Linked DNA regions of Azospirillum sp. TSH100. The protein of the gene in region 1 interacts with the protein of each later gene in a pairwise test. Links are inferred from orthologs where the notes say so. Each region holds a gene or a part of one and is shown on either strand. Other genes may lie near its edges. The genes, in order: E6C72_RS19940 and E6C72_RS00250.

Region 1 (11,288 bases):
GGTCAGAAATGAAAACATGTCGGGGCCGGCGGACATGGTCCCGCACAAAATGGTCATCCTGGGAGAACCAATCATGCGTCTCACCGTCCTTTCCTTCGTCAGCGCGACGGCGCTGCTGGCCGGCTTCGGCACGGCGCAGGCCGATATCGTGATCGGCCTGGGCACGGCGACGACCGGACCGGTCGCGGCGCTGGGCGAGCAGTCGGTGTATGGTGCCAAGCAGGCGGTCGCGGACATCAACGCCAAGGGCGGCGTGCTGGGCCAGAAGCTGGTGCTGAAGGTGGGCGACGATGCCTGCGATCCGCGTCAGGCGGTGGCGGTCGCCAATCAGTTCGTGCGCGAGAAGGTGACGGCCGTGGTTGGCCATCTCTGCTCCGGCGCCAGCATCCCGGCGGCCGACGTCTACCAGGAGGAGGGCGTGGTGATGGTCACCCCGACCGCCACCAACCCGCTGCTGACCGCCAAGGGCCATCCGAACATCTTCCGCGTCTGCGGCCGTGACGACCAGCAGGGCGTGGTTGCCGGCACCTATCTGGCCCAGACTTTCAAGGGCAAGAACATCGCCGTGCTCGACGACAAGCAGGCCTATGGCAAGGGGCTGGCCGACGTCGTGGTGGAGACGCTGGAGAAGGCCGGCGGCAAGGTCGCTTATCGTGGGTCGGTCACCGCCGGCGAGAAGGACTTCTCGGCGCTGATCACCAGCCTGAAGGACAAGGGCGTCGATGCCGTTTACTATGGCGGATACCATCCGGAACTGGGCCTGATCGTCCGTCAGGCACAGGAGCAGGGGATGAAGCCGCAGTTCATCGCCGGTGACGGCCTGAACAATCAGGAATACTGGTCGATCACCGGCCCCGCCGGCGAGGGCACGCTGTACACCGACAGCCCGTCGGCGGCGAGCGATCCCAAGGCGCAGGAGCTGATCGCCTCCTTCAAGAAGGCCGGCCTGCCGGAGCCGGGCAACTTCGCCTTCTACAGCTATGCCGCGGTCCAGGTGATCGCCGAAGGCTTGCAGAAGGCCGGCAGCGCCGACAGCGGGAAGCTGGCCAAGACCCTGCATTCCGGCAGCTATGACACGGTCGTCGGTTCGGTGGAGTTCGACAAGAAGGGCGATATCACCAAGCCGAATTATGTCATGTATATCTGGAGCAATGGCCAGCCCAAGATGTTGGCCCAGAAGTAAAGCATCCGGAAGGCCGGCCCCGTTTTCATGCGTGGGCCGGTTCTCTTGCGTATTTGTTGATGAAATCTTCGACGGACATCGGCCGGTCGAAGTAGTAGCCCTGGAAGATCGTGCAGCCACAATCTTTCAGGAAATCCCGCTCCGCCGTGGTCTCCACCCCTTCCGCCACCGCCTTCAGGCCCAGGCGGCTGGCGATCGACAGCATGGTTTCCACCAGCACGGCATTATGGCTGTTGCTGTCGACATCCTGGACGAAGGAGCGGTCGATCTTGATTTCTCCCACCGGCAGCCGCGTCAGGTAGGACAGCGAAGAGAAGCCGGTGCCGAAATCGTCCAGCGAGAAGGAGACGCCGAAGGCGGCAAGCTCCGACATTTTGGCGACGGTGTCGGCGCAGTCGCCCACCGCGATGCCTTCGGTGATCTCCAGCGTCAGGCGGCGCGGGTCGGTGCGGGTGGCGCGCAGAGCGCTGATGACGCCGGCGCAGAATGTCTGCTGGCGGAACTGGCGCGGACTGATGTTGACCGACAGGTGGCAGTCGCTGCCGGCATCAGCCAGCCGGCGCAGCACATGGCAGGCTTCCATCAGAATCCAGTCGCCCAGCGGCAGGATCAGGCCCGATTCCTCCGCCACCGCGATGAAGGCGCCGGGGGCGACGAAGCCGCGCTGCGGATGCTGCCAGCGGATCAGCGCCTCCGCCGCCACCAGCGTGCCGTCGGCGCGGGTCTGCGGCTGGAGGAACAGGGTGAATTCCCCCGCATCGATCGCCTTGCGCAGGTCCTGCAGCAGCAGCAGACGGGCCTGGGCATCCACCAGCATCGCCGGATCATAGTCGCGGATGGTGTTCCGCCCGCCATCCTTGGCAGCGTACATGGCGGTATCCGCCTGCTTCAGCAGATCCTCCACCGACTCGTCCGGCGTCTTGGGGAAGACCGTCAGGCCGATGCTGGCGAAGATGCTGTGTTCGCAGCAGTCGAGACGGAAGGGCTCGGCGACGACCAGCCGGAGCTTTTCCGCCACACGCCAGGCAATCGCGGCGGCTTCGACCACCGTTTCGCCGAGGTCGGGCAGCAGGATGACGAACTCGTCGCCGCTCAGCCGGCTGACAACATCGCCCTTGCGCAGGGTGGCGGTGAGCCGCGCCGCGAGTTCGCGCAGCAGCGCATCGCCGGCAATGTGGCCGCGGGCGTCGTTCAATCCCTTGAAATCATCAAGATCGAGAAACATCAGCGCGCCGCACCGTCCGCTCTGCCGGGCCGCCCGTAGATGAACGTCGAGATGCTCCAGCAGCAGACGGCGGTTCGGCAGGTTGGTCAGCGGGTCGTAATAGGCGAGACTTTCGATCTGACGCTCCGCCCGCTTTCTCTCGGTGATGTCCATCACCACGGTCAGGTAGCCGCGAACAGCATTGCCGCTGTCGCGAAGAACGCTGGTGACCGTCGAGACCGAGATGCGGGCACCGTTTTTGCGCAAGCCGGTCCATTCCCCGGTCTCCGGCCGGCCGCTGCAGCGGGTGCGGGCGACCAGTGCCGCGAAATCGGCCTCGACCGGACGGTCGAGTTCGATGGCGAGACCGTCGGCATGGGCGCGCAGCTCGTCCCGGTCATACAGGCGCGGCAGGTCGGCGGTGCCGATCATCTCCGCCGCCGGATAGCCGAAGATGCGCTCCGCCTCGCGGTTGAAGACACGGACGACGCCATCGAGCGTGGTGGCGATGATGCCGCAGGCGGCACTTTCCAGAATGCCGGTGTTCAGCGACAGGCTGTCCTTCAGCGCTTCCCGGCTGGCATAGGTCTCGGTGACGTCCTGGAAGACCATGACGACGCCATGCAGCGTGCCGTCGCGGTCGCGGATGGGGGAGGCCATGTCGGCGATGTGGCTGCGGGTTCCGCCGCGCGCCACCAGCACGGTGTGATTGGCGAGACCGACCATTGCGCCGTTTTCCAGCACCTGCTGGACCGGCACCGGCACCCGTTCCCCGGTTTCGGCATTCTCGATGTCGAACACGTCGGCGATCGGCCGCCCGGTGGCCTCGGTTCCCATCCAGCCGGTCAGCCGTTCCGCCACCGGGTTCATCAGGGTGACCCGGCCACCGGTGTCGGTGGCGATCAGCCCGTCGCCGATCGACAGCAGGGTAACGCGCGCCTGCTCCTTCTCCCGCCAGAGGTCGCGCTGGGAGTGGTGCAGGGCGTCATAGGGGTGATGGACTGCGGTGACGAACACCGCGCGGTAGAGATACCAGTAGCCGATGACCTTGTAGACATGCCCGGCAACGTTGGCGAGGTCGTAGACGCTGAGATAGAGCGTGAAGCACAGTTCGCTGATCGCAATGGCGACGGCGGCGATCACCAAGCGGTGGACATCCAGCGTGCGGGCGTCGCGCCGGCGGCGGTAAAAGATCAGGGCAGCCCCGGCATAGAGCAGGACGAGCCCATATTCGGCCGCCACCTTAAGCGGCGTCAGTCCTTGTCCGTCCACATAAGTGCGCGGCAGCAGGTCGGGATGCCACAGCACCATCCAGAAGATCGCCGCGGTCGTCAGCAGAACCGCACCCATCAGCGGGTAGCGCAACATCGGCGCGGACCCCGCCCGCCAGGGCAGCAAAGCCGCCATCAGCAGCGCCAGCGCCGCCATCAGCCGGGCGCCGAGCCAGAAGGCGATGGCCTTTTCCGGGCTGGATGGCGTTACGAAATCCGGCATCCCGGCATAGGACAGCAGATGCCCGAAATCGAGCAGCGCTATCCCGAGGAAGCCGGTGGACAGTGCCAGCAGGGCCGGCGGCGTCTCGTCGGTGTGGGAATGCCAGCCGATGGCGAAGATCAGCGTGGCGACGGAGATCGAGAACATCTCGAAGAAGCTGTGCAGTGGCAGGTAGTGCGCCAGCTCCATCGCACCGGAAAAGCGGGAGGCCTCCAGAAGCAGAAGGAAGGGAACCACAAGGGTCAGCAATGTTGCGATGGCGCCGGGCGGCTTCACGCGGCCTTGCGCCGCTCCTGTCCGCATCGGGACTGTTGCAGTCATTTCGATCCCCCCGGCCACTGGACCGGTCGCCCGGCCCGCGGTCGTTGTACCTCTTTTGCGTATATTAGAGCTTAACGTCATTGGCCGTCCATACACGGCTGACCCTTACCGGCTGCACGTTTGAAACACTGTGGAACCTTTTTTGGATTGTGTTCCACCGTCCATTCGGCGGAAGGAAAGAGCTGACGGGACGGCAGTGAGCGGAGAAAGCCGGGTTTCGGGAATGTGGGGCTGTCCGCGGCGGGGCAAGTCGGTCCGCATCTTATCCCAACCCATGGAGCGCCTGTGGGGTGTCCGAGAAAACAGGTTCCAAACCACTGATGATATTTGCAAATCCGGCTGCGCCAGCGCTCCGGGCGCGCGGCGGTCCGGCCATTCGGCAAGGCTGCATCTGCTTGATTGCCGGCCGCTGCTCCCAACCTCTATCCTCGACCGGAACGGGCCTGTCGGCCAGGAAGCATGAGGAAAGCCGCATGTTCATCGCGATGAACCGTTTCAAGGTCCGCCATGGGGCCGAACAGGAGTTCGAGGAGGTCTGGCTGAACCGCGAGGTGCATCTGCACAAGGTGCCGGGCTTCGTCGAGTTCCACATGCTGCGGGGACCGGACCGGGAGGAATACCGGCTCTATTCCTCCCACACCGTGTGGGAATCGGAAGCGGCGTTCCTGGACTGGACGCGGTCGGAAGCGTTCCGCAATGCCCATGGCAACGCGGGTGCCCGCAAGCCGCTTTATGTCGGACCGCCGGAGTTTGAGGGATTCGAGGTCATCCAGACCGTGCCGCGCGATCCGAACGCCTGAACCCAGAACACGTGAACCTCGGGAGGAATAGCCATGCTGGATCTGGTGATCGAACAGCGCCGCAAGAGCCTTGGCGGTTTTGAGGTCGGGCGTGTTCTGCCCTTCGTTCAGCGCCGGATGGTCGGCCCCTTCGTCTTCTTCGACCATATGGGACCGGTCGATTTCCAGCCGGGCCTTCCCCGCGACGTCGACGTGCGCCCGCACCCGCACATCGGCCTTTCCACCGTCACCTACCTGTTCGAGGGCGAGATCATGCACCGCGACAGCGTGGGGTCCGAACAGCCGATCCGGCCGGGTGAGGTGAACTGGATGACCGCCGGGCGAGGCATCACCCATTCGGAGCGCTTCGAGCGCGCCCGGATGGAGGGCGGAGCGATGCACGGCATCCAGGCCTGGGTCGCCCTGCCGGAGGCGGATGAGGAGACCGACCCGGCCTTCGCCCATTACGGCACCGGCGATCTGCCGCTGTTCGAGGAGGGAGGCGTGCGCGGCCGGCTGGTTGCGGGCGAGGCCTTTGGGGCAAAGGCCGGGGTGAAGACCCATTCACCCCTGTTCTACATTCATTGGGATCTCGCCCCCGGTGTCCACGTGTCCTTGCCGGAGGAGGGCTGGCAGCGCGCCGCCTATGTGGTGGCGGGCGCGGTGGAGGTCGACGGACAGCGCTTCGAGGCGGGGCGGATGGTGGTCTTCGCCTCGGGGCACCCGGCGGATCTGACTGCGGCGACGCAGGCCATCGTGATGGCGATCGGCGGCGAGCCGCTGGGGCAGCGCTTCATCGACTGGAACTTCGTATCGTCGTCGAAGGAGCGGATCGAGCAGGCGAAGGCGGATTGGCGGGCCGGGCGGATGAAACTGCCGGATCTCGACAACGGCGAGTTCATCCCGCTGCCGGAGATGCCGAAGCCGGCAAATCCGATGTCTTGAGGGGGGATTCTCCCTCTCCCAGGGCGGGAGAGGGCGTCACCAACGATCAAACGTGGAAGCTCTCGCCGCAGCCGCAGCGGCCCTTCTCGTTGGGGTTCTTGAAGACGAAGCCGGTCTGGAACTTGTCGTCGACATAGTCCATCTCGCTGCCGATCAGGAACATGACGGCGGCCGGGTCGATCAGGATGGTGACTCCCTTGTCCTCCACCACCTCGTCGAACTTCATCTTCTCCTTGGCATACTGAACGTCGTAGCTGAGGCCGGAGCAGCCGCGCGCCTTCACGCCGATGCGCAGGCCGACCATGTCGTCGGTGGCCTTTGACATCAGCGCCTTGACGCGCTCCGCGGCGGCGTCGGTGATCGTGAGCGCCTTGGGGAGGGAACGGGCCATGGTGACGGTCTCCTAATACGGCTCAGAACATATCCAGTTGCAGGCGGGCTTCCTCGGACATCATGCCCTGGTGCCACGGGGGCTCCCACACCAGCTCGATCTTGACCTCGTTGACGTCCTCGACGCCCAGCACGGCCTGACGCACCTGCTCCGGCAGTTCGCCGGCCACCGGACACATGGGGCTGGTCAACGTCATATCAATCTCGACATTGCGCTGACCATCCATGTCCACACGGTAGACCAGACCAAGTTCCCAGATGTCGACCGGGATTTCCGGGTCGTAGCAGGTCTTGATGGCCGCAACGACACGGTCCATCAACTCTTCCCGCGGGTCGTAGCCTTCGGGCGGCTTCGGCATCGGAGCGAAGTCCTTGGACTCCTCCGTGGTCGCCTGGGTCGCGGCTTCCGCCTTCAGCTGCGCCTCGGCTTCAGCCGGATTGGGAGCCATCGGGCGTTGGGTCAGGGCTTCATCGGGCATGTCGATTCCCCTTGCCTCAATACTGGTCGCTGGAGGCCGCGGCCTCGCCGTGGAGGGCCGCATTCATTGCGTGCCAAGCCAACGTCGCGCATTTCACCCGCACCGGGAACTGGCGCACGCCGGACATCACCATCAGCTTTTCCATGGTCTCGTCATCGACACCCTCGGGGATGTCGGGTTCGTCCTGGGTGCACAGCTCGTGGAAGGCGTGGAACAGCTTTTCCGCCTCCGCCGCCGTCTTGCCATGCACCAGCTCGGTCATCATCGAGGCGCTGGCGGTGGAGATGGCGCAGCCGCGACCCTGGAAGGCCACATCGTCCACCACCCCGTCCTTCAGGGTCAGATAGACCATGAAGCGGTCGCCGCACATCGGGTTCTCACCCTTCGCCTCGCGATTGGCGTCGTCGGGATGGCGGAAGTTGCGGGGATTCTTGCCGTGGTCCAGGATCACTTCCTGATACAGCTCGCGCAGATCGTCCATCATGCTCCGAAGAACTCCTTGACCGCTTGGAGGGACTGGACGAGGGCGTCGGCCTCCTCCCGGGTGTTGTAGAGGCCGAACGAGGCGCGAACGGTCGGTCCGACGCCGAAACGCTCGGCCAGCGGCTCGGCGCAATGGCGGCCGACGCGCACGGCGACGCCATACTGGTCGACGATGGTGCCGACGTCGTGCGGGTGCACCCCCTCCAGTGCGAAGGAGATGATCGGCCCCTTGCCGGGGGCGGTACCGACGATGCGCAGCCCTTCGACCTGCGACAGCTGCTGGGTGGCGTATTGCAGCAGGTCATGCTCGTGCGCGGCGATGGCGTCGCGGCCCAGCGCCTTGACATAGTCGATGGCGGCGCCCAGGCCGATGACCTCGGTGATCGGCGGGGTACCGGCCTCGAAGCGCGACGGCGGAGCCTTGAAGGTGGTGCCTTCGAAGCTGACGCTCTCGATCATGTCGCCGCCGCCCTGGTAGGGGGGCATCTTCTTCAGCAGGTCGTACTTGCCGTAGAGCACGCCGAGGCCGGTCGGGCCATAAAGCTTATGCGCGGTGAAGACGTAGAAGTCGGCGTCGATGTCCTGCACGTCGACCGTGCCGTGCACCACCGCCTGGCTGCCGTCGAACAGGACGGGCACGCCACACTCATGCGCCAGCCTGGCGATGGTCTTGGCCGGGGTGACGGTGCCCAGCACGTTGGAGCAGTGGGTGATCGCCACCAGCCTGGTGCGGTCGGACAGCAGGCTGCGGTAGGCGTCCATGTCGAGGACGCCGTCCTCGTCACAGGGCACGACCTTGATGACGATCTTCTTCTCGGCCTGGAGCAACTGCCACGGAACGATGTTCGCGTGATGCTCCATGATCGACAGGATGACCTCGTCGCCTTCGTTCAGGAAGGTCCGCCCATAGCTGCTGGCGACGAGGTTGATCGCCTCGGTCGAGCTGCGGGTGAAGACGATGCAGCGGTCGTTCGGCGCGTTCAGGAAGCGCGCGACCTTGGTGCGCACCGCCTCGAACTGGTCGGTCGCGGTCTGCGACAGGAAATGCACGCCGCGGTGGATGTTGGAGTAATCCTCCTCCAGGAAGCGGGTCATGGCCTGGATGACCTGACGCGGCTTCTGGGCGGACGCCCCGCTGTCCAGATAGACCAGCGGCTTGCCGGGCTTTCCCTTCCTGGCGTGGACGCTGCGGGCGAGGATGGGAAAATCCTCCCGCACCCGCTGCACGTCGTAGGCTTGGTTCAGGATGGCATCGGACATGGTTACTTCTGCTCCTCCAGCCAGCCGGCCACGATCCCCTGGAAGGCGTCGCGGATCGACTCTTCGGCGATTTCCTCAAGGGATTCCGACAGGAAGGCGCCGATCAGCAGGCCCTGGGCGGTGTCGCGGTCGATGCCGCGGGCGCGCAGGTAGAACAGCGCATCGTCGTCCAACTCGCCCGCGGTGCAGCCGTGGCTGCACTTCACGTCGTCGGCGTGGATTTCCAGTTCCGGCTTGCTGTCGATCTCGGCGCCGTCGGACAGCAGCAGGGCGCGGTTCAGCTGATAGCCGTCGGTCTTCTGGGCGTCCGGGCAGACGGTGATCTTGCCCTGGAACACCGCGCGCGCCGTGTCGCCGATGACGCCCTTGTAGACCTCGCGGCTGGTGCCGTTGGGCTTGGCGTGGACGATCAGCGTGGTGGTGTCGGCATGCTGGCTGCCGCGGACCAGATAGCCGCCGCTGACATGCGTCCGCGCGTCGGTGCCATCCAGGCGGCTGACCACCTCGTTGCGCGACAGCTTCGCACCGGTCGTCAGGATGAAATTGTCGTAGCAGCCGCCGGTCGCCACCGTCGCCGCGATGTGCGACAGGTGGATGGCGCCGGCCCCGTCGCGTTGCGACTTGTAATGATGCAGGGTGGCGCCCTCGCCGACGAAGACCTCGGTGACGTGGTTCGCCAATGTGGGGTTCGCCAGCGTCGTGCCGGCGCCACGGCCGACATGATGTTCGATCACCACCGCCTTGGAGCCTGCCTCCGCGATCAGCAGGCTGCGCGGGTGGCAGGAGGTCGCCTGCGCCTCCGATCCGACCGAGACGAAGACCAGTTCGATGGGACGCTCGACCTGGACGCCGGCCGGCACATGCAGGACCGGGCCGTCGGCGAGATAGGCGCTGTTCAGCGCGACCAGGGGACGGTCGTCCGCCGCGGCGAGGCGGCCGATATGGTCGGCCAGCAGATCGCCATGGCTGTTGAGCGCCGCGGCGATGCTCAGCAGGTCCACACCCGGCGGGAGGCCCTCGACCGACGACAGGTCGGCGCGGAAGCGGCCGTCGACGAAGACCAGACGCGGACCGTCCTGCCCCTCGGCCCGCACGGTCGGCAGTAGGTCGATGATGGCCGCCGCCGGGGCGGCCGGCTGGAAGCTGGTCTTGGCGAGATCGCGCAGGTTGGTGTAGCGCCAGCTCTCGTTCCTGATCGTCGGCAGGCCGACGGCGGCGAAGCGCTCGCGGCCGGCGGCGCGCAACTCGGTCAGCCAGGACAGGCCGCTGCCGGGCAGGCCGGCGCCCATCTGGTCGAGCGGGGCCAGGAAGGCCGGCGCCGTCGCCGGATCGGCACCGCGCGTCGAGTAGGTCATGGGGTGGAGCGGGGAATGGTGTGCCGTCATCACGCCGCCTCGCTCGCGCCGAAGTCGCGGTAGCCGTTCTTCTCCAGCTCCAGCGCCAGTTCCTTGCCGCCCGACTTCACGATGCGGCCGGCGGCCAGAACGTGGACATAATCGGGGACGATGTAGTCGAGCAGGCGCTGGTAATGGGTGATGACCAGCATCGAGCGCTCCGGGGAGCGCAGCGCGTTGACGCCCTCGGCGACGATCTTCAGCGCGTCGATGTCCAGCCCGCTGTCGGTCTCGTCGAGGATGGCGAATTTCGGCTCAAGGACTGCCATCTGGAGGGTCTCGTTGCGCTTCTTCTCGCCGCCGGAGAAGCCGACATTGACCGCACGCTTCAGCATCTCGTCGGTCATGCCGAGAGCCTTGGTCTTCTCGCGGATCAGCTTGAGGAACTGCATGGCGTCCAGTTCCTTCTCGCCGCGATACTTGCGGATCGCGTTGATCGCGGTCTTGAGGAAGGTGGTGTTGCCGACGCCGGGGATTTCCACCGGATACTGGAAGGCGAGGAAGACGCCTTCGGCGGCCCGCTCCTCCGGCTCCATCGCCAGCAGGTCCTTGCCGTAATAGGTGACCGACCCTTCCGTGACCTCGTAGCCGTCGCGGCCGGCGAGGACGTAGGACATCGTGCTCTTGCCGGCGCCGTTCGGCCCCATGATGGCATGGACCTCGCCCGGGCGGATCGTCAGGTCGACGCCCTTGAGGATTTCCTTGCCGTCCACGGTGGCGTGCAGGTTCTTGATTTCGATCATCGTCTTCGCCTCGTTGTCTTCTTCAGGCCGCCGGCACGCCGTCCGGTCTTCACGTTCTGTCGGTTGTCCTTCGGTGGGCGGGAGGGAGATGCCCTTAGCCCACGCTGCCTTCCAGGCTGATGCCCACCAGCTTCTGGGCCTCCACGGCGAATTCCATCGGGAGTTCCTTAAGGACCTCCTTGCAGAAGCCGTTGACGATCAGCGACACCGCGTCCTCTTCCGAGATGCCGCGCTGGCGGCAATAGAACAGCTGGTCCTCGCTGATCTTGGCCGTCGTCGCCTCATGCTCGATGCGGGCTGAGCGGTTGCGGCTCTCGATGTAGGGGACGGTGTGGGCGCCGCACTTGTCGCCGATCAGCAGGCTGTCGCACTGGGTGTGGTTGCGCGCACCCTCCGCCTTCGGCAGGATTTTCACGAGGCCGCGGTAGGTCTGCTGCGCCTTGCCGGCCGAGATGCCCTTCGACACGATTGTGCTGCGGGTGTTCTTGCCGATGTGGATCATCTTGGTGCCGGTGTCGGCCTGCTGGAAGTTGTTGGTGATGGCGACCGAATAGAATTCGCCCACCGAATTGTCGCCCTGCAGGATGCAGCTCGGATATTTCCAGGTGATCGC
Region 2 (11,215 bases), on another replicon or contig:
CAGGGCTATGACGTCACCGCCAACTTCAACAGCATCACCGGCCTGCAGAGCGGCGCCGACGTGCGCATCAGCGGCGTGAAGGTCGGCACGGTCACCGCGCTGACGCTCGACCCCACCAGCTATCAGGCGGTGGTCCATCTGTCGGTCGACAATTCGGTGAAGCTGCCCAAGGACACCGCAGCGGTGATCGCCTCGGAAAGCCTGCTTGGCGGCAAGTTCCTGTCGCTGGAGCCGGGCGGCGACCCCGACGCCATCAAGCCGAACGGCAAGATCGAGTTCACCCAGAGCACGCCGGGCCTGGAGCAGCTGCTGGGTCAGGTCATCTTCTCGCTGCAGAGCATGAGCAAGTCGGGCGATCAGGCCAACGGCCAGCAGGGACAAGCGCCTGCCCAGCCTCCCAAGCTCTAATCACCCAGTTCCAGCCTCGAACCCAGCCTCGAACCCCGGGCGTGGCCGGAACCGACGGTCACGCTCAAGCGTTCCTTCTCCAGTCCGGATGACGATTTCCACCGGATCACGAAGCAGGAGGAACGCGATGCGTCTGCCCAATCTGGCCGTGTTCGGTCTCGCCCTGGCCACTGCCGCCTGCGGCGCCGACATGGAGGAGAAATCGGCCACCGGCGGACTTGGCGGCGCCGCGGCCGGTGCGGTCGTCGGCGGACCGGTGGGTGCCGTCGTCGGATCTGCCGCGGGTGCCGGCGCCGGTGCGGCGACCCAGAAGATCGAAGAGCGCAACGACACGCAAGTCGGTTCCGGCGCGACCTACAGCGCGCCGGCGTCGCGCAGCACCGTCACACGCTGACTCACGGCATTCACACAACACACCCCGGCGTCCCCCGCCACTGGACGCTGACCCCGCTTCCGGGATAGAAGGCGGAGCGCCCCGGCAAGGGCCCCGCCGACCGGCTGGGCTCTGCCGCCGGGCGCCGTCCGCAATTACGGAAGCGATCCGACGTGACGAGACTTTCGACCATTCTCCGGCCGGCGGCTGGCCTGCTGGGTGCCGCGGCCCTGTTGGCATCCGTCGCCGTCCAGGCCGCCCCGGTGCCGAGCCAGATGATCGAACGGCCGGCGGCCAAGCTGCAGTGGCTGGACAAGGTGACCGCCCGCACCTCCACCTTCACCATGAAGGTCGGAGAGACCAAGGCGATGAGCAGCCTGCGCATCACGCTGCGCGCCTGCCGCGAGAATCCGCCGATCGAGACGCCGGAATCGGCCGCCTTCCTGGAAGTGACCGAGATCAAGCCCGGCGAGCAGGCGGAACAGGTTTTCAGCGGCTGGATGTTCGCCTCCAGCCCCGCCCTGTCGGCGATGGAGAACCCGATCTACGACGTGTGGGTTCTGGGCTGCGAGCAATGAGGGATGGGGAGGTCCGGGCCGATTGCCCCCTCCCCCGCTCTCCCTGACTTAATCCTGCTTACTCGGCCACCGCCGCGATGGGGTTGCCCAGCGCCTTGTCCAGATAATCGTCAACCTGCGTCGCCAGATCGTCGGTGCGGTTGACGAAGAAATGGCTGGCGCCCGGGACGACGCGGTGATCGATGCGGATGTCCTTCTGGTGCGACAGCTTGGTCACCAGCTTAGTGACCGCGGCTTGGGGCACCACCTCGTCCTTGTCGCCATGGATAATAAGGCCCGAGGACGGGCACGGCGCCAGGAACGAGAAGTCGAACAGGTTGGCCGGCGGCGAGACCGAGACGAAGCCGTCGATCTCGGGACGCCGCATCAGAAGCTGCATGCCGATCCAGGCGCCGAACGAGACGCCGCCGATCCAGCACAGCGGAGCGTTGGGGTTGTAGGTCTGCAGCCAGTCGAGCGCGGCCGCCGCGTCGGCCAGTTCGCCCTCCCCCTTGTCATACGTGCCCTGGCTGCGCCCAACGCCGCGGAAATTGAAGCGGAGCGCCGAATAGCCGCGCTTGGTGAAGGACTGGAACAGGGTGAAGACCACCTTGTTGTTCATCGTCCCATTGTGCTGCGGGTGCGGGTGCAACAGCAGCGCGACCGGGGCATTCGGCTGCTTGCCGTGGGTGTAACGGCCTTCCAGGCGACCGGCGGGACCGTTGAAGAGCACTTCAGGCATGGGAACGACGTTCCTGACGCGGACAAAGGGTTGTTGGAACCACCGCGACGACCGGCCGGATTTTCATCCGGCAAACCGCCCCGGCGCACAGGCCGTCCGGCCCGTCACGGATTTTCCCGTCTTGGAGTGGGGTTTTCCGCACACAATTCTTGACCGTTTTGCTTGGTCATCATATATGCGTCGTAACGTCCTCCGGGACAACCCGCCTGACCCGCCCGATCGGCCCCAGCGTTAGCCGGACCGATCGATAAGTCCGGGTCCCTGCCGGCCGGAACCGTCGAGGGTCCGAACCGGAAGGTCCTGAACCGCAAGGGTCCGACAGGCCGAAACCGGGCTCGGGCGGCCGATGAGAGCGGCGGACTATACCACGGCGGGTGATGGCGTGTTCAAGCATCTTCGCGAAGAGATCGATGGGATCATGGCGCGCGACCCCGCCGCGCGATCCCGGCTGGAGGTGGCGCTGTGCTACCCGGGCCTGCACGCGATCGTACTTCACCGCATCGCCCGGCGCGCCCGTGACGCCGGCTGGCACACCACCGCCCGTCTGATCTCGCAGATCGCCCGCTCGCTGACGGGCATTGAAATCCATCCCGGCGCCACGATCGGCCGCCGCTTCTTCATCGACCACGGCATGGGTGTCGTGATCGGCGAGACGGCCGAGATCGGCGACGACGTGATGCTCTATCACGGGGTGACGCTGGGCGGCACCTCGCTCAATCCCGGCAAACGCCACCCGACACTGGGCGATGGCGTCATCGTCGGAGCCGGCGCCAAGATCCTGGGTGCCATCACCATCGGCCGCGGCGCCCGCATCGGCGCCAATGCGGTTGTGGTGGCAGACGTGCCGGCCGACACCGCGGTGGTCGGCATCCCGGCAAAGCCGGTGGTGGCGCGCGACCGCGCCGAAACCCGCAAATTCATGCCCTACGGCACCCCCTGCGGTGACATTCCCGACCCGGTGGCCCGCGCGCTGACCGGCCTGCTCGATCAGGTGACCGCGCTGCAAACCCGTGTCGATGAGTTGGAGGCGGACCGCCCCGCCGCCAGCCTCCCCCGTTCAACACCCGCACCGCTAGAGACGGTGGCCTCCCACGTCGGGATGCACGAAGCGCAAGGAGAATCGCGATGAGACTCAGCACCAAGGGACGCTATGCCGTGATGGCGATGGTCGATCTGGCCGCCACCAGCCAGGGCAGCCCCGTCGCGCTGGCCGACATCGCGGAGCGGCAGGAGATTTCCCTGTCCTATCTGGAACAGCTGTTCGCCAAGCTGCGCAAGGGCGGGCTGGTCAAGAGCGTGCGCGGCCCCGGTGGCGGCTATCTGCTGGCCCATCCGGCCGACGCCACCCGCGTGTCCGACATCATCCTGGCGGTGGACGAGCCGATCCGCACGACCCGCTGCGCCAACGGCACGCCGCAGGGCTGCCGCACCAACCGCTCGCGCTGCCTGACCCACGACCTGTGGGAAGAGCTGGGCAACCAGATCCATATGTATCTCAGCTCGGTCACCGTGGCCGACGTGGTGGAACGGCGGATCATCGGCACCAGCGGACTGAACCTGCTGCGCCCGGCCCCGACCGCCGACAACACCGCCGTCGCCGCCGCCGAGTGAGGCGACCGAGAGATGCCGCGGCGCGAGATCGGCCTTCCATGTTGAGCGTGCCTGAAAAGTGACCACACCGCCCATTGCCCCATTCGTCCCTTCGTTCCGGCGGACCGGCGTCTATCTGGACCACAACGCCACAGCTCCGTTGAAACCGGAGGTCAAGGCGGCGATGGGTCAGGCGATGGACCTGGTCGGCAACCCCTCCTCCGTCCACGCCTTCGGCCGCAGCGCCCGCCGGGCGGTCGAGGAGGCGCGCGCCGCCGTGGCGTCGCTGGTGGGGGTGAAGCCGGCCCAGGTGCTGTTCACCGGCAGCGGGACGGAGGCCAACAACTTCGCGCTCCGCGGCTTTCCCGGCCGCCGCCTGCTGACCTCCGCCATCGAGCATGAGTCGGTGCTGGCCGCCCGGCCTGACGCGGACCGCTTCGGCGTCAGCCGCGACGGCGTTGCCGACCTGGACGATCTGGAGCGCCGGCTTGCCGGTTCGGACGCGCCTCCATTGGTCTCGCTGATGCTGGTGAACAACGAGACCGGGGTGATCCAGCCGGTTGCCGACGCCGCCCGCATCGCCCGTGCCCATGCCGCCCTGCTCCATTGCGACGCGGTGCAGGCGGCCGGACGGCTGCCGCTGTCGTTGTCCGATCTCGGCGTCGACCTGATGACGCTGTCGGCCCACAAGCTGGGCGGCCCGACCGGCGTCGGCGCCCTGATCCTGGCCGAAGGGCTGGAGCCCGAGACGCTGATCCGCGGCGGCGGACAGGAACGGCGCAAGCGTGCCGGCACGGAGAATCTGCTGGGCATCGTCGGTTTCGGCACCGCTGCGCGGCTGGCCTGCGATGGGCTGGCTGACGCCGCCGATCTCGCCGCCTTGCGCGACCGGCTGGAACGCGAGGCGCTGGCCGCCATCCCGCGCGCCCGCGTTATGGGGGCTGGTGCCGCACGGGTCGCCAACACCAGCTGCCTGATGCTGCCCGGCCTGCCCGGCGAGACCCAGGTGATGACGCTGGATCTTGCCGGCGTGGCGGTCAGCGCCGGGTCGGCCTGCTCCAGCGGCAAGGTGAAGCCGTCCCATGTTCTGGCGGCGATGGGCGAGGACGACCGGTCGGCCGCCAGCGCCATCCGGGTCAGCCTGGGCTGGATCAGTGACGACGAGGCAGTGGACCGCTTCCTGACCGCCTGGACAGCGATGGCTCGGCGAAGCACACCCGCGGATGGCTGACGATCCCGCCCGCCATGCCCGCCCGCCATGCCCGCGCGACCAACTGTCCCCTGCCCGGAAAGCCTGCATTCGCGCATTGCGCACGCTGCGGCTTATCGGTATGACCCCGCGGATGGCAGTGGTGGCCACATATCGGGTAAACCATCCCATCGGCCGAGATTTTCGGCGTTTTGACGGACTGCGCGCATGACCCGTTCCAAATCCGGGCCGCCCGGCAACAGCGGCGGCGGCATTTCCGGCGCCATCGCCGGCGATCTGGAGCCCTGCGGCACCTGCGGCCGCTCGGTGGCGCCGCGCGCCCTGTTCTGCCACGCCTGTGGCGCGGCACAGCCGCCGCGGCCGCTCGACCCCTTCACCCGGCTGGGGCTGGAACGCCGCTTCGACATCGATCTGGAGCAGTTGTCGAAGCAGCATGCCGGCTTCACCCGCGCCATGGACCCGGAGCGCTTCGCCGCCCGCGGTCCGCGCCAGCAGGCCAACGCCAAGGCCCAGGTCGAGGCCCTGCGCGACGCCTTCGAGGTGCTGCGCGATCCGATCCGCCGTGCCCATGCGCTGCTGGCCCTGCTGGGCGGCACGCCGGCGGTCGGCGACGAGGACGGCGACGAGGAGATCGACGATCTCGCAACGCGGCTGGCACGCGCCGACGACGTGCTGGAACTGGACCGCATCGGGCTGGACCTCAGCCAGCGGGTCGAGGCTTGCATCAAGTATCTCACCCCGGCCTTCCGCAAGGCGCAAACCGCCGCCAGCCCCGACAGCCCGTCGGCCGCCGACGGTGCCGCCCGCATCCTTGCCCGGCTGGAACGGCTGGAGGCGCTGGCCGCCGAGGTCCGCGGCCGCCGCGCCGCCCGGACGACGCCACGGCCCTGAACCCTTCTTCTTTCCCTTGCAAACACATCCCTACAACCAAGCTAGGCAACCTTAAAGGAATGAGGACCCCATGCCCAAGATGACCTTCATCGAGACCGACGGCACCCGCCGCGAGGTGGACGCCCCGCTCGGCCTGTCCGTGCTGGAGATCGCGCACAAGAACAGCCTGGATCTGGAAGGCGCCTGCGAGGGCTCGCTGGCCTGCTCCACCTGCCATGTCGTGATCGAGCCGGAGTGGTTCGACGTCCTGCCGGACGCGCAGGAGGACGAGGAGGACATGCTGGACCTCGCTTTCGGCCTGACCAAGACCTCGCGCCTGGGCTGCCAGATCATCATGACCGAAGAGCTGGACGGTCTGGTCGTCCGCCTGCCGGGCGGCAGCAACAACGCGATGAAGTGACGGTCCGGGGGACCCCTGTTCCGGCCGCCGGGACGACGTCGCGCCGACGTGATGCCCGGCGGCCCATTTCCTGTCTTTTCCGGGCGCCTGCCCGCCTTATATAGGGCGCCATGAACTCCCTCGGTCTTTCAAAGCGCCCCCAGGACACCCGCGTCGTCGTCGCGATGTCCGGCGGGGTGGATTCCTCCGTCACCGCAGCGGTGCTGCGGGAGGAGGGGTATGACGTCGTCGGCATCACGCTGCAGCTTTACGACCACGGCCTCGCCCTGCAGAAGCCGGGCGCCTGCTGTGCCGGCCAGGACATCTACGACGCCCGTCAGGTCGCCGACCGCATCGGCATCCCGCATTACGTCCTCGATTACGAAGGCCGCTTCAGCCAGGACGTGATGGATGATTTCGCCGACAGCTACCTGCGCGGCGAGACGCCGATCCCCTGCGTGCGCTGCAACCAGCGCGTCAAGTTCCGCGACCTGCTGAACACCGCTCGCGACCTTGGCGCCGACGCGCTCGCCACCGGCCATTACGTCCGCCGCATCGCCGGTCCGCAGGGGGCGGAACTGCATCGCGCCGTCGATCCCGCCAAGGACCAGAGCTATTTCCTGTTCGCCACCACGCGCGAGCAGCTGGAGTTCCTGCGCTTCCCGCTCGGCGGCCTGACCAAGCCGGAGACCCGCGCCCTGGCCGAGCGCCACGGGCTGGAGGTGGCCGCAAAACCCGACAGCCAGGACATCTGCTTCGTCCCCAACGGCAATTACGCAGAGGTGGTGGCGAAGCTGCGCCCCGGCTCCGTCGAGCCCGGCGACATCGTCCATGTCGACGGCCGCGTCCTGGGCCGCCACAAGGGCGTCGTCCATTACACGGTGGGCCAGCGCAAGGGGCTGGGCATCGGCGGCATTCGCGGCCAGGAGGAGGAGGCGCTCTACGTCGTCCGCCTGGAACCCGCCCGCCGCCGCGTCGTGGTCGGCCCGCGCCGCGATCTTGCCCGTTCGCTGGTGATGGTGCGCGACGTGAACTGGTTGGGTCCCGATCTGGCCGAGGGAGCCGGCATCGAGGTTTCTGTGAAGCTCCGCTCCGCCCAGCCGGCGGCCCCTGCCCTGTGGCGCGCCGGTCCGGACGGCACCGCCCAGGTGGAGCTTCTGGAGGCCCAGCACGGCATCGCGCCCGGCCAGGCCTGCGTCGTCTATCAAGGCGACCGTGTGCTGGGCGGCGGTTGGATTTCCAGCACCGCCGGCGGCGTGGCCGAGGGTGCCGCCAGGGCCATGGAGGCAGGTGAAACGACGGCCTGAATCAGGGGGTTATGCGAGTTTCCGCTGGTCGGCCGAAAAAAATCGCACCCCCCGAAAATTCCGCGTTGACAGCCCAAGTCGCCCTATCCTATATAGCGGCTCCCGGCGGCAACGACGGGACACGATGGTAGCCACGGCGGCGGAAACGCCAATAACGGCGAACACGATGGCAGCGTAGCTCAGTGGTAGAGCAGGGGAATCATAATCCCTTGGTCGGGGGTTCAAATCCCTCCGCTGCTACCATCATGGAAACCCCCCTGATTTCCGAAAGGAAGTCAGGGGGTTTTCTTTTCATGGTGTCAGATCGACCCGGCGCCGACCATGGTTCAACATGTGCTTCAGCGGCTGCAAAAGCCGGTGGTGCCCTACCCCTGCATCGACTTGGGCAGCGCGATCTGCGGTTCGACCTCCACCCGGTTGCGGCCGGCGTTCTTGGCGCGGTAGAGCGCGGCATCGGCGCGGGCCAGCATCGGTTCGATGCCGCTGTCGGTGCCGGTCAGCCAACTCAGGCCCAGGCTGACCGTCAGGTGCAATTCACCTCCGTCCTCACGCTTCACCGGCTTCGCGGCGATCGCCTGACGCAGGCGCTGGGCGGCGGCAAAGGCGTTCACTGGCGGGGTCTCCGGCATCACCACGGCGAACTCCTCGCCGCCCAGCCGGCCGATCAGGTCGCAGGATCGCAGCGTCTCCTTGCAGGCGCGCACCGTCGTGCGGATCGCCTCGTCACCGGTGGCATGGCCGTGGCTGTCGTTGACCCGCTTGAAATGGTCGATGTCCAGCATCACCACCGACAGCGGACGCTGGTATCGTCGCGAGCGGGTGAACTCTTCAGCCCCCCTTTCCAGGAAACGGCGGCGGTTCATGGCGCCGGTCAGGGCGTCGGTGGTCGCCAGCCGCTCCAGGTCGCGCTGCATCGCCACAACGCGCGAGGCCGCCAGCAACCGCGCCGCCGTCCATTTCCAGTCCAGCGGCTTGCGTAGAAACTCATCGGCGCCCGCCTCGACCAACTCGTGGAACTGGTCGGTCATGCTGCCGGGGATCATCAGGATCAGATAGAGATGGCGGAGCCCCTGGGCGGTGCGCAGGTGCCAGCACAGTTCCAGCCCCGTCATGTCGGCCAGACGGATGTCGGCCATCACCACGTCGAACCGCTCACCTGCGACAGCTTCGATGGCGGCGGCCCCGCTGTGAACCACACAGGTGGCGTAACCGAGCTTGTTCAGCTCATACACCATCATGGTCAGGTGACGTGGTGAATCGTCGACGATCAGAATCCGCAAATCGAAAGCTCCCGGCGATCCCTGCCCGTTTATGGAGCATGAAGCCGGACGTGTGCAAATCTCCTTAACATCATGTCGCCGGCCGATAACGAAATTCCGATGTGTCATACGCAAATATGCTCGATGTCGGACCGATCCATGCGCCGCGTGGCCGATGTCATGCTTTTGCACATGTTGCTTACAGGGTCGGCCGGTTGGTACTGTCCCATTCAATATGTTCGCGGAACAAGCGGACGATCCATACGGGAGGCACGACCATGGACAGCGCGCGCGCGGCCCACATCGATGAACTCGTCCGGGTCTCCACTGGCCGGGTCTCCGCCGGAGTACGGTCCACCCGCGATCCGATCATCGAAAACTCCTGGCGCCGCTGCGTCGCCGACCACAAGCTGGATCCCACCGTCGGGCGCGAAGCCCACATCCTGCCGCAGGAGCGGCTGCGCGAGCATCGCGACGCGATGGACGAGTTCCTGCGCATGGCCCGCTTCGGGCTGGAGGCGCTTTACCGGCAGGTCGCCGGCATGGGCTATGTCCTGTTGCTGACCGACAGCAATGGCGTCACGGTGGACTTCATCGGCGACCCGACCTTCGACAACCATCTGCGCCGCGCCGGCCTGTATCTGGGGGCGGACTGGAACGAGGGGCATGCCGGCACCTGCGCGGTCGGCACCTGCATCGCCACCGCCCAAGCGCTGACCGTCCACCAGACCGACCATTTCGACTCCACCCACATTCCGCTGACCTGCACCGCCGCACCGGTCTTCGACAGTGGTGGCGAGCTGGCGGCCGTGCTGGACATCTCCGCCCTCCATTCGCCGGAACCGAAGATCAGCCAGTATCTGGCGCTGCAGATGGTGCGCGCCTATGTCCACAAGATCGAAACTGCCAACCTCTACAACAATTTCCGTCGCGACTGGGTGGTGAAGCTGTCCGCATCGCAGGAGTTCGCGGAGGTCGATCCCGACTTCGTGCTGGCGCTGGACGGCAGCGGCCGGGTGGTCGGTTTCAACCACCGGGCCCATGATCTGCTGGCGGAGGACGGGGTATCGCCACTCGGCCGGTCCTTCGCCGAGTTGTTCGATTGCGAGGTGGATGATCTGGTCCATTTCGTCCGCTCACTGCCGACCGAACAGCGCACGCTGCGCCTGCGCCGCACCGGCCTGCCGCTGTTCGCCCAGGCGATGCCGCCGCCCGCCGTGTCGCTGCCGCGCAGCCATGCGCCGGATCACGCCGGCGACCCGCTGCCGGAACCGTTGCGGGTGGTCTCCGGCGGCGATCCGGCGCTTAAGGCGGTGCTGACGCGGGCGGCAAAGCTGGTGAACACCCGCATGAGCCTGCTGATCCATGGCGAGACCGGCACCGGCAAGGAACATCTGGCCAAGGCCCTGCACCGGGCCAGCGTCCGCCGCAACAAGCCCTTCGTCGCCGTCAACTGCGCCGCCCTGCCGGAGAACCTGATCGAAAGCGAGCTGTTCGGCTACGAGCCCGGCTCCTTCACCGGGGCGACGGCGCGGGGCAAGAAGGGGCTGATCCTGGAAGCCGACGGCGGCACCCTGTTCCTCGACGAAATCGGCGACATGCCGCTGTCGTCGCAGACCCGCCTGCTGCGCGTGCTGGCCGAGCGGGAGGTGACGCCGATCGGCCGGACCAGGGCAGTGTCGGTGGACGTCCGGGTCATCGGCGCCACCCACCGCGATCTTGTCGATTTGGTCAAGGCCGGCAGGTTCCGCGACGACTTGTACTTTCGTCTCAACGGCGCGGTGTTCACCGTGCCGCCCCTGCGCCAGCGCGGCGACCTGGACTGGCTGATCGAACGGCTGCTGGCCGAACGGGCAGAGCGTGACGGCGTCGGCTACCGACTGACCCCGGCGGCGCTGGCGGCGCTGCGTGGGCACGGCTGGCCGGGCAATGTACGGGAGCTCGTGAACGCGCTGGATTATGCCTGCGCGGTCAGCGACGGCGGGCTGATCGACCTCGCCGACCTGCCGGAGCCGGTGCAGCACAGCGGCCTGTTCCAGGCTTGGCCGCAAGAGGCAGTGCAGACGGTGGCGGACGAGGACCCGGCAGCCCGGCTGCGCGAGACGCTGCGGCGGCACCATTGGAACGTGTCGGCGACGGCGCGCGCGATGGGAGTCGACCGCTCGACCGTCCATCGGCAGATGCACCGCTTCGGCATCGTGGCGCCGCATCGGGCGGAGTGAGGGTCGGGGTGGGGGCAAACGCCCCCCAAAAAAAACCTCCCCTTACCCCACCGCCCCGAACCCGCCGCCGCCGGGCGTCTCGACCACCAGGGCGTCGCCCGGACGCATAGCGGTGCTGTCCTGAGAGGCCAGTTCCTGCACGCTGCCGTCGGTGCGCTGGACCCAGCTCCGGCCGACGGCACCATCGGCGCCGCCCTTCAGGCCGAAGGGAGCGACCTTGCGGTGGTTGGCGAGGATGGCGGCGGTCATCGGCTCCAGGAAGCGCAGGCGGCGGATG

Evidence for each region.
Region 2: the proteins of E6C72_RS19940 (region 1) and E6C72_RS00250 interact in binary tests that used the Escherichia coli proteins (3 or more experiments, as listed by UniProt). The link is inferred for Azospirillum sp. TSH100 from one-to-one orthologs.

Annotation. Positions count from the first base shown.
Region 1 is NZ_CP039636.1:514,432-525,719, forward strand. The notes cover bases 4,646-7,494. They hold E6C72_RS19940 (iron-sulfur cluster assembly accessory protein), read right to left. Parts: upstream 6,318-7,494; coding sequence 5,973-6,317; downstream 4,646-5,972. Other genes in these bases: E6C72_RS19930 (antibiotic biosynthesis monooxygenase), read left to right, coding at 4,676-5,002; E6C72_RS19935 (pirin family protein), read left to right, coding at 5,036-5,926; E6C72_RS19945 (iron-sulfur cluster assembly protein), read right to left, coding at 6,340-6,795; sufU (Fe-S cluster assembly sulfur transfer protein SufU), read right to left, coding at 6,812-7,279; E6C72_RS19955 (cysteine desulfurase), read right to left, coding at 7,276-7,494. Outside these bases: E6C72_RS19920 (branched-chain amino acid ABC transporter substrate-binding protein), read left to right, coding at 74-1,183; E6C72_RS19925 (MASE3 domain-containing protein), read right to left, coding at 1,209-4,202; more of E6C72_RS19955, read right to left, coding at 7,495-8,538; Fe-S cluster assembly protein SufD, read right to left, coding at 8,541-9,923; Fe-S cluster assembly protein SufB, read right to left, coding at 10,770-11,288. UniProt on the Escherichia coli protein: Is able to transfer iron-sulfur clusters to apo-ferredoxin. Multiple cycles of [2Fe2S] cluster formation and transfer are observed, suggesting that IscA acts catalytically.
Region 2 is NZ_CP039634.1:43,297-54,511, forward strand. What follows is about bases 4,731-7,506. They hold E6C72_RS00250 (ferredoxin family 2Fe-2S iron-sulfur cluster binding protein), read left to right. Parts: upstream 4,731-5,841; coding sequence 5,842-6,171; downstream 6,172-7,506. Other genes in these bases: E6C72_RS00240 (cysteine desulfurase family protein), read left to right, coding at 4,731-4,901; E6C72_RS00245 (molecular chaperone DnaJ), read left to right, coding at 5,088-5,771; mnmA (tRNA 2-thiouridine(34) synthase MnmA), read left to right, coding at 6,282-7,457. Also shown: outer membrane lipid asymmetry maintenance protein MlaD, read left to right, coding at 1-408; E6C72_RS00215 (hypothetical protein), read left to right, coding at 536-802; E6C72_RS00220 (DUF2155 domain-containing protein), read left to right, coding at 955-1,359; E6C72_RS00225 (alpha/beta hydrolase), read right to left, coding at 1,418-2,080; cysE (serine O-acetyltransferase), read left to right, coding at 2,427-3,209; E6C72_RS00235 (Rrf2 family transcriptional regulator), read left to right, coding at 3,206-3,691; more of E6C72_RS00240, read left to right, coding at 3,750-4,730; E6C72_RS00265 (diguanylate cyclase), read right to left, coding at 7,823-8,737; E6C72_RS00270 (sigma-54-dependent Fis family transcriptional regulator), read left to right, coding at 8,995-10,938; E6C72_RS00275 (hydantoinase B/oxoprolinase family protein), read right to left, coding at 10,981-11,215. UniProt on the Escherichia coli protein: Ferredoxin are iron-sulfur proteins that transfer electrons in a wide variety of metabolic reactions. Although the function of this ferredoxin is unknown it is probable that it has a role as a cellular electron transfer protein.